3 regions of the Klebsiella sp. Sb-30 genome follow, and region 3 is predicted to be linked to each of the others. Evidence: predicted binding sites of a transcription regulator. Region 3 holds the regulator's gene; each other region holds the start of a gene.

Region 1 (3,280 bases), 110 kb from region 3:
ACAGGCGATCAATGCCCGCTGGGGCGATCGCGTGAACGTCAGCTTCTCCACGCTGACCTGTCTGGAAGTGATGGCCGGTGGCGTGTCGAAGGGGCATGCGCTGGAAGCGGTCGCTAAAATGCTGGGCTATCGCCTGAAAGACTGCATCGCTTTTGGTGATGGCATGAACGACGCAGAAATGCTGTCGATGGCGGGAAAAGGCTGCATTATGCAGAATGCTCACCAGCGGCTGAAAGACCTGCATCCGGATCTGGAAGTGATCGGCAGCAACGCTGACGATGCGGTGCCGCACTATCTGCGTAAGCTCTATCTCGCCTGATAAAGATTGACGACTGTTTGTTTATTGCCCAGTCGTCAACCTGACTCTCCGCTACAATGAGTGCTCTTCTTCCTGAGAGACATTCATTGTGGCGCTACTGATTATTACCACTATCCTGTGGGCTTTTTCCTTTAGCCTGATAGGCGAATACCTGGCTGGCAGCGTCGATAGCTACTTTTCCGTGCTAATGCGCGTGGGGCTGGCGGCACTGGTGTTTCTGCCGTTTCTGCGTACCCGCGGGCAATCGCCGCGTACTATCGTGCTCTACATGCTGGTCGGCGCCATGCAGCTTGGCATCATGTACCTGCTGGCATTCCGCGCCTATGTGTACCTGACGGTGTCTGAATTCCTGCTGTTTACCGTCTTTACGCCGCTTTATATCACGCTGATTTACGATCTGCTCAGCGGACGCAAGCTCCGCTGGGGATATCTGCTGAGCGCGGGGCTGGCGGTGCTGGGCGCGGCCATTATTCGCTATGACAAAGTGAGCGATCATTTCTGGACGGGGCTGCTGCTGGTTCAGCTGTCGAACCTTAGCTTTGCTATCGGAATGGTGGGCTATAAGCGGCTGATGGAGCTACGTCCTATGCCGCAGCACAACGCGTTTGCGTGGTTCTATATGGGGGCTTTCCTGGTGGCAGTGGCGGCCTGGTTTATGCTGGGCAATCCGCAGAGGCTGCCAACCACAACCCTACAGTGGGGGGTCCTGGTCTGGCTGGGCGTGGCAGCGTCGGGGCTGGGGTACTTTATGTGGAACTACGGGGCTACGCAGGTGGATGCCGGAACGCTGGGCATTATGAATAACGTGCATGTCCCCGCCGGGCTGCTGGTTAACCTTGCCATCTGGCAAGAACAGCCCCACTGGCCGAGCTTTATTACAGGAGCTCTGGTGATCCTGGCCTCACTGTGGGTCCATCGCCGTTGGGTCGCTCCGCACTCCGGACAAACGGCAAATGATCGCAAGCGTGATTCCGCGCTGAGCGAATAAACGCTTCGGTGACCGGCTGGCGCTGCTCGCCGTCGCGTACCGCGGCGTACAGTCGGCTCCACAGTCCTTCGCCCAGGGTTTTGGTGACGACCAGACCCTGGCGCTCAAAACTTTCCACCACCCAGTGCGGCAGGGCGGCGATGCCCATCCGCGCGGCGACCATCTGAATTAACAGCAGGGTATTGTCGACGCTTTTGAGCTGCGGGCTGATGCCGGCCGGCTGCAGGAAGTGGCGCCAGATATCCAGGCGACCGCGCTGAACCGGATAAATCAGCAGCAGTTCCGATGCCAGATCTTCCGGCGAGATGCGCGTTTTCGCTGCCAGCGGATGCTCCGGCGCCAGCACCAGGCGAACTTCAAAATCGAACATAGGCGAATAGTGCAGGCCGCTACGCGGCAGGATATCCGAGGTCATGACCAGGTCCAGCTCGCTTTGCTGCAGAGCTGGCTGCGGGTCAAAGGTTACGCCGGACTGAAAATCCACTTCGACATGCGGCCAGCGGGCGCGGAAACTCTCCAGCGCCGGGGTCAACCACTGTATACAGCTATGACACTCGATAGCGATGCGCAGACGGGTTTGCTGCGGCTCGTGGCAGTCCTGCAGCGCGCGGCTGATTTGCGGCAGAACCTGGTTTGCCAGCTGGAGCAGGATCTCCCCCTGTGGGGTGAAGCGCAGAGGCTGACTTTTACGCACAAACAAGCGGAAGCCAAGGCGTTGTTCCAGATCGCTGAACTGGTGAGACAGGGCGGACTGAGTTTGATGCAGAGCTGCCGCAGCGCCTGCCAGCGACCCGCTATTCCGCAACGCCTGTAGCGTTTTCAGGTGTTTTATTTCGATCATGAAAGTCCTTCACTTCGGCATGAATAATTTGCGCTTGAGGAATATACAGTAACCGCCAATTATGGATGTGTAAACATCTGGACGTCTAAATCCTTTATCTTTCGAATTTATGGTGCGTTGGCCGCACTTCCTCACCCCGGTCACTTACTTCAGTAAGTTCCTGGGGATGAGCAAGTTTGCCGCCTTCCCTGAATCCGAAATCTTTCGGATTGCAATCATGAGGCTCAAAAAATGACAATTATTAATCACACCCTCGGTTTCCCTCGCGTTGGTCTACGTCGCGAGCTGAAAAAAGCGCAAGAGAGCTACTGGGCGGGTAACTCAACCCGCGAAGAACTGCTGGCGGTGGGCCGCGAGCTGCGCGCCCGTCACTGGGAGCAGCAGAAGCAGGCGGGCGTTGACCTGCTGCCGGTGGGTGATTTCGCCTGGTACGACCATGTTCTGACTACCAGCCTGCTACTGGGTAACGTGCCGGCTCGTCATCAGAACAAAGATGGCTCGGTTGATATCGATACCCTGTTCCGCATTGGCCGCGGCCGTGCGCCGACCGGCGAACCGGCGGCAGCGGCAGAAATGACCAAATGGTTTAACACCAACTATCACTACATGGTGCCAGAGTTTGTAAAAGGGCAGGCGTTCAAACTGACCTGGACCCAGCTGCTGGATGAAGTGGACGAAGCGCTGGCGCTTGGTCATAAGGTTAAACCCGTCCTGCTGGGGCCGGTCACTTATCTGTGGCTGGGCAAAGTCAAAGGCGAACAGTTTGACCGTTTGAGCCTGCTGAAGGATATCCTGCCGGTTTACCAGCAGGTGCTGGCAGAGCTGGCAAAACGCGGCATCGAGTGGGTACAGATTGACGAGCCGGCTCTGGTGCTGGAACTGCCGCAGGCGTGGCTGGAGGCGTTCAAACCGGCGTATGACGCGCTCGCAGGTCAGGTTAAGCTGCTGCTGACCACCTACTTTGAAGGCATCACCGCCAACCTCGACACCATCACCGCGCTGCCGGTGCAGGGTCTGCACGTTGACCTGGTTCACGGTAAAGATGATGTGGCCGATCTGCACCGGCGTCTGCCAGCCGACTGGCTGCTCTCTGCGGGCCTGATCAACGGCCGTAACGTCTGGCGCGCCGATC
Region 2 (3,280 bases), 1.4 Mb from region 3:
GCAATAAACAGCTCGCGGAGCTGATGCAGCTGGTCACGAATTTGCGCGGCTTCTTCGAACTCCAGATTCTGCGCATGTTGCATCATCTGCCCTTCCAGCTCGTGAATTCTCTGCTGCAGCGCTTTTGGCGTCAGCAGCACCTCAGGCGTATCCGCCTCAACCGGCGAACGTGATTTTCCGCGGCCCTTGGCTTTCGTCTTCGCCAGATTGCTGCCCAGCTGCAGAATATCGACCACTTTTTTATTCAGCCCCTGCGGGGTGATACCGTGCTCTTCGTTATAGCGCTGCTGCTTCTCACGGCGACGCTCGGTCTCGCTGATGGCTTTGGCCATCGAAGCGGTAATTTTATCGCCATACAGAATCGCTTTACCGTTGATATTACGCGCGGCGCGACCGATGGTCTGAATCAGCGAGCGTTCCGAACGCAGGAAGCCCTCTTTATCGGCATCCAGAATTGCCACCAGCGACACTTCCGGCATATCCAGTCCCTCACGCAGCAGGTTGATACCCACCAGAACATCGAACTCGCCCAGCCGCAGGTCGCGGATGATCTCCATACGCTCCACGGTATCGATATCGGAGTGCAGGTAGCGCACGCGCTCGCCGTGCTCTTCGAGATACTCCGTTAAATCTTCCGCCATCCGTTTGGTCAAAGTGGTGACCAGCACGCGCTCGTTGATGGCGACGCGGATGCGAATCTCCGACAGCAGGTCATCGACCTGAGTCGCCACCGGTCGCACTTCAATCAGCGGGTCAAGCAGCCCGGTCGGACGTACCACCTGATCGACCACCTCATCGCCAGATTTATCCAGCTCATAAGGCCCCGGCGTCGCCGAGACGTAAATGGTCTGCGGCGCCAGCGCCTCAAACTCTTCGAACTTCAGCGGACGGTTATCCAGCGCCGACGGCAGACGGAAGCCGTACTCCACCAGCGTCTCTTTGCGCGCCCGATCGCCGCGGTACATGCCGCCGATTTGCGGAATAGTGACGTGGGATTCGTCAATCACCAGCAAACCGTCTGCCGGCAGGTAATCAAACAACGTCGGCGGCGGTTCGCCCGGCCCGCGCCCGGAAAGATAGCGCGAGTAGTTTTCGATGCCCGAGCAGTAGCCCAGCTCGTTCATCATTTCGAGGTCGAACTGGGTACGCTGGCTCAGGCGCTGCTCTTCCAGCAGCTTGTTGTTTTCCAGCAGCACTTTACGCCGCTCCGCCAGCTCGACTTTTATCTCTTCCATCGCCTGAACGATTCGCTCGCGTGGCGTCACGTAGTGCGTTTTCGGGTAGATGGTATAGCGTGGAATCGTCGATTCCACCTGACCGGTGAGCGGATCGAACAGCGACAGCCGCTCAACCTCTTCATCGAACAGCTCGATACGCAGCGCAATATCGTCGGATTCCGCCGGGAAGACGTCGATCACTTCGCCGCGCACGCGGAAGGTGCCGCGCTGGAAGGCCTGATCGTTACGGGTATACTGCAGCTCCGCCAGGCGGCGTAAAATCGCCCGCTGGTCGATCAGCATGCCGGTGGTCAGGTGCAGCATCATCTTCAGGTAGAGATCCGGGTCGCCCAGACCGTAGATAGCCGATACCGAAGCCACCACCACCACATCGCGCCGCTCAAGCAGCGCTTTGGTCGCCGACAGACGCATCTGCTCGATATGCTCGTTCACCGACGCGTCTTTCTCGATGAAGGTGTCCGAGCTCGGCACGTAGGCTTCAGGCTGATAGTAATCGTAGTAGGAGACGAAATATTCCACCGCATTGTCCGGGAAGAACTCTTTCATTTCGCCGTACAGCTGTGCCGCCAGGGTCTTATTCGGCGCCAGCACCATCGTCGGACGCTGAAGATCGGCGATAACGTTAGCAATGGTGAACGTCTTGCCCGACCCGGTCACCCCCAGCAGCGTTTGGTGCGCCAGGCCATCTTCCAGCCCCTCTTCCAGGCGGCGGATAGCCTCCGGCTGGTCGCCAGAAGGACGGAATGCGGAATGCAGCGTGAACGTTTTACTCATATGTCTGGCCCTGAAGAAGGATGAAGCGCCTGGTGATATACGGCAGGTGTTTAATTCTACCCTTCACGCTCACTTTTGCCAATAAATAATACTGGATATAAAAACAGTATTCTATTATTGTTTGTGCCTGAAATCGCCCGCGCGCGCGTCGTTTTGGGGTAAAAAAAGACCATCCTGCAGAATAATCCGCCAGAGAGTAGGGTTATCCCCAAAAAAATTTATCATTTAACATTTGTCAAGCAAGGTGGTGAATCTTTTGTGGCATCAGGTGACACTTTCCTTACAGCCATTGCTTTTATTCAACTAATTGATATTTAATGATATTAAACAAAAGATGGGTTTCGCGCCAATTCAGCCGCAGGCCGCGTAATCTCTAGCTTACCGCAAGTTCTCTAACTCTAATACACAAGGTTATCCACAGGAATAGTGGATAAGTGTCTGCAGGCCATGCCTTCTGCCACCCCGCAGAAATCGACCGCCGGTGAAAATCGACCGCCTAAAAAAAATTATCGAATTATTTTTGATATTTATCAGCTAAGGGTGCCTGCTTTTTTGTTGCTTTCTGCACCATTTTTCATACCCCTTAGCACCGGGAGAGTGCAACCGCCTCGCTGACTCGCCTTCGCCCCGCCCCGCGGCAGCTGCCCGTACGGGAAAAAACCGAAACATCTTTTTCCTGGCAAGAGATTTGCAGAATCTTCATGTCGCCCGCTATCCCCAAACAGGAGAAAACGTCTATGTTGAGTCTACGCGCAGTCAATCAGTACTACGGAAATCAGCACACGCTATGGAATGTCGACCTTGAACTTCAGCCGGGGGAGTGCACCTGTGTGATGGGACTCCAGGGGATGGGGAAAACCACGCTGGTGAACTGCATTACCGGACATCTTCCGGTCGCCAGCGGCAGTATGACCTGGCATGACATCGGCTCGCCGCCCTGCGATATCACGCCGCTCTCCGCCCATTCCCGCTCGATTATTGGCATCGGCTATGTCCCGCAGGACAGGCGGATCTTTTCTCAGCTGAGCGTGGAGGAGAATCTGCATATTGCGCTGGCCGCCGGAGGGAACCCGGGCGGCGCCGTAAAGGGGGAGATTTACGATTTTTTCCCGGAGCTCTACGCACGACGTCAGCATAAAGCCGCGATGTTGTCAGAAGATGACCAGTACCAGCTGGCGCTGGCGAGAGCGCTGGTTGTCCGGCCGCGTCTGCTGATTCTTGATGAACCTTCGCGTGGCAGCGGACAACACTTCGTGCATAAGCTGGGT
Region 3 (3,280 bases):
CCCTGGTGATACAGCACGTAGGAGAGCAGCAGATAGTCCATATGGCTACGATGGCACGGTACGTACACAATTTCGTGCCCTTCATGGGCCAGCTGACGTACGCGCTCGGCGTTGTGGACGTTGATCCCCTGATAGAGACGGTTCCAGGTAAAACCGAGAACGCGGTCGGTCAGGCGAATCATCTCATAAGAGAAATTCGCGGCGATCTCTTCCATCAGCGCGATGGCGTTTTGCTGCGCCTTCTCATGGGAAATTTTCTTGCTGCGCGCTTCATCTTCCACCGCGCGGGCGATGGCTTTGGAGGCCAGCAGCTTATTGAACAGATCCTGACGTGCCGGCAGACGTGGGCCGACGGCGGCCAGACGTTGGCGGGCGAAGTGCATACGCGCGACGCGGGCCAGCTTCTGGGCGATAATTTTATCGGTGCCGTGTTCGGTGGCCATTCTGCGCAGAGAAACCGGCGGCGAGAAACGGACAAAGCTGTCGCGGCCCAGCCACAGAACGGCGAAGAACTTCTGAATGCCATTCAGCATGCGCAGCGGCGGGTTTACTTCGCCTTTTTCGCGCCCTGGCGCACGACCAAACATCACCGAGACTGGCACCATTTGCACGTCCAGGTCAGGATGGTTGCGGTGCAGATCCAGGTAGTCGTGGAACAGCTTAATCGACTCTTCTTTCGGCGCGTAGTAGGTAAAGACGCGCGGGCCACCGTGGATAAATACGTAGCGCGGCAGCAGCGCGCCATCGATTTCCAGCGGTTCAAGCGGATCGGGTAAATCGTGCTCCAGGCACTGGGCGCGCAGGGTCAGCAGGTCCGCCTTGGAATTATAAGGCAGGACGTACATGATCGGACGCGAGGTATCCAGCCCTAATTCCTGAGCAGGTTCTGCGGGAATAGACTTGCTTTTTACCAGCACCCGTAATGGTAAATTCAGTAATTTATAGTAAATTCGTTGCCAGCCGGACATAAACGATGTGAAGCCTCTGGTTAATCATGCAAATGCGCGGCAAGAATAACAGAAAGCGCGCAAAATTTCCGTTGCCACGCGGCAAACGCGTACACTCATTGACGTCATTTACATAAAAAGGTTCTTTTGATGGCCAATAATACCACTGGGTTAACCCGAATCATTAAAGCGGCAGGTTATTCCTGGAAAGGGTTCCGTGCGGCATGGATAAATGAGGCCGCATTTCGTCAAGAAGGCATCGCCGCCATTGTTGCTGTCGCGATCGCCTGCTGGCTGGACGTTGACGCCATCACGCGTGTGCTGCTGATAGGCTCGGTCCTGATAGTGATGATAGTCGAAATTCTTAATAGCGCGATTGAGGCGGTGGTGGACCGTATTGGCCCGGAACATCATGAGCTGTCCGGTCGGGCGAAAGATATGGGTTCTGCGGCGGTGCTGCTGGCCATTGTGATCGCGCTGATCACCTGGGGCCTCTTGCTGTGGGCCCGCTATCACTGAGCGACCACTTTGTGAGATGCCCCCGCCTGGCGATGTCCTCCCGGCGATCGGCCGACCCCCGATGGGTTTTGCCCGGCTGGCGACAACCACCCCTGGCGCAATGGGCTATCGGGGACGCAAAATGGAAAGAATCTCCTGATTTTTGTGTGAAATTTGATTCCAAAATCACCGTTAGCTGTATATACTCACAGCATAACTGTATATACACCCAGGGGGCGGGATGAAAGCGTTAACGACCAGGCAGCAAGAGGTGTTTGATCTCATTCGGGATCACATCAGCCAGACGGGCATGCCGCCGACGCGTGCGGAAATTGCTCAGCGCTTGGGGTTCCGTTCCCCAAACGCGGCGGAAGAACACCTGAAAGCGCTGGCGCGTAAGGGCGCGATCGAGATTATCTCCGGCGCCTCCCGGGGGATTCGCCTGCTTACGGAAGAAGAACCGGGTTTACCGTTGATTGGCCGCGTGGCGGCCGGTGAGCCGCTGCTGGCTCAGCAGCATATCGAAGGCCACTTCCAGGTCGATCCGGCGATGTTCAAGCCGAACGCCGACTTTTTGCTGCGGGTAAGCGGCATGTCAATGAAAGATATCGGTATTCTCGATGGCGATCTGCTGGCGGTCCATAAAACGCAGGATGTACGCAACGGCCAGGTTGTCGTGGCGCGTATTGACGAAGAGGTCACCGTTAAGCGTCTTAAAAAACAGGGCAATATCGTCGAACTTCTGCCAGAAAACAGCGAGTTTTCCCCTATCGTGGTGAATCTACGCGAACAAAATTTCACTATCGAAGGGCTGGCCGTTGGCGTGATTCGCAACGGCGAGTGGCTGTAACACCTTCCCCACGCAGCATCGTCTGATGCATGATGCTGCGCTGTCTCCTCCCGGTCAGGCTCTTTCTCATGTTCTTTAACGCCGCTGATAAGGCCCTGTGGCGCCTGGCGCTACCCATGATTTTCTCCAATATCACCGTTCCGCTGCTGGGACTGGTGGATACCGCCGTGATTGGCCATCTCGACAGCCCGGTTTACCTCGGCGGTGTCGCGGTCGGCGCGACGGCCACCAGTTTTCTCTTCATGCTGCTGCTTTTCCTGCGGATGAGTACCACCGGACTGACGGCGCAGGCCTTTGGCGCCAAAGATCCTCTCCGCCTGGCGCGGGCACTGGTGCAGCCGCTGGGGCTGGCAACAGGCGCCGGCCTGCTGATTGTGATTTTCCGAACCCCGCTTATCGATCTGGCGTTGCATATTGTTGGCGGCAATGACGCGGTGCTGGAGCAGGCGCGGCGCTTTCTCGACATCCGCTGGCTGAGTGCGCCGGCATCGCTGGCAAACCTGGTGCTGCTCGGTTGGCTGTTGGGCGTACAGTACGCCCGGGCGCCGGTGATTTTGCTGATCGTTGGCAACCTGCTGAATATTGTGCTCGATCTGTGGCTGGTGATGGGCCTGCACCTGAACGTGCAGGGGGCCGCGCTGGCGACGGTCACCGCCGAATATGTCACCTTTATCATCGGGCTGCTGATGGCAAGGCGCGTGCTGGCGCTACGCGGCGTGTCATTTGCCCTGCTCAAGCGCGCGTGGCGCGGAGATGTGCGCCGCTTGCTGGCGCTCAATCGCGATATCATGCTGCGCTCTCTGCTGCTTCAGTTGTGCTTTGGTGCGGTGACCGTTTTCGGCGCTCGTCTTGGCGGTGAGATCGTTGCCGTCAACGCGCTCCTGATGACCATGTTGACCTTCACCGCCTATGCCCTGGATGGTTTTGCTTATGCCGTGGAAGCGCACTCCGGACAGGCGTACGGCGCGCGTGACGGTAGCCAGTT

What was found. The regulator LexA, encoded in region 3, represses DNA repair genes until DNA is damaged. The targets are predictions, from matches to a motif close to TNCTGTATGTACATACAGNA.
Region 1: a site for LexA is predicted at 2,180-2,199, ahead of metR (HTH-type transcriptional regulator MetR). Genes of this name have one in related genera too.
Region 2: a site for LexA is predicted at 2,102-2,121, ahead of uvrB (excinuclease ABC subunit UvrB). Genes of this name have one in related genera too.

What each region holds. Positions count from the first base shown of each region.
Region 1 is NZ_CM172749.1:5,158,702-5,161,981, reverse strand. Features, by position in the region: gene yigL (sugar/pyridoxal phosphate phosphatase YigL) at 1-319, shown strand, start outside; gene AC236I_RS24100 (carboxylate/amino acid/amine transporter) at 408-1,307, shown strand; gene metR (HTH-type transcriptional regulator MetR) at 1,195-2,148, opposite strand; gene metE (5-methyltetrahydropteroyltriglutamate--homocysteine S-methyltransferase) at 2,380-3,280, shown strand, end outside.
Region 2 is NZ_CM172749.1:3,649,095-3,652,374, forward strand. Features, by position in the region: gene uvrB (excinuclease ABC subunit UvrB) at 1-2,012, opposite strand, end outside; gene AC236I_RS17050 (ABC transporter ATP-binding protein) at 2,750-3,280, shown strand, end outside.
Region 3 is NZ_CM172749.1:5,045,312-5,048,591, reverse strand. Features, by position in the region: gene plsB (glycerol-3-phosphate 1-O-acyltransferase PlsB) at 1-968, opposite strand, end outside; gene AC236I_RS23590 (diacylglycerol kinase) at 1,098-1,466, shown strand; gene lexA (transcriptional repressor LexA) at 1,687-2,295, shown strand; gene dinF (MATE family efflux transporter DinF) at 2,364-3,280, shown strand, end outside.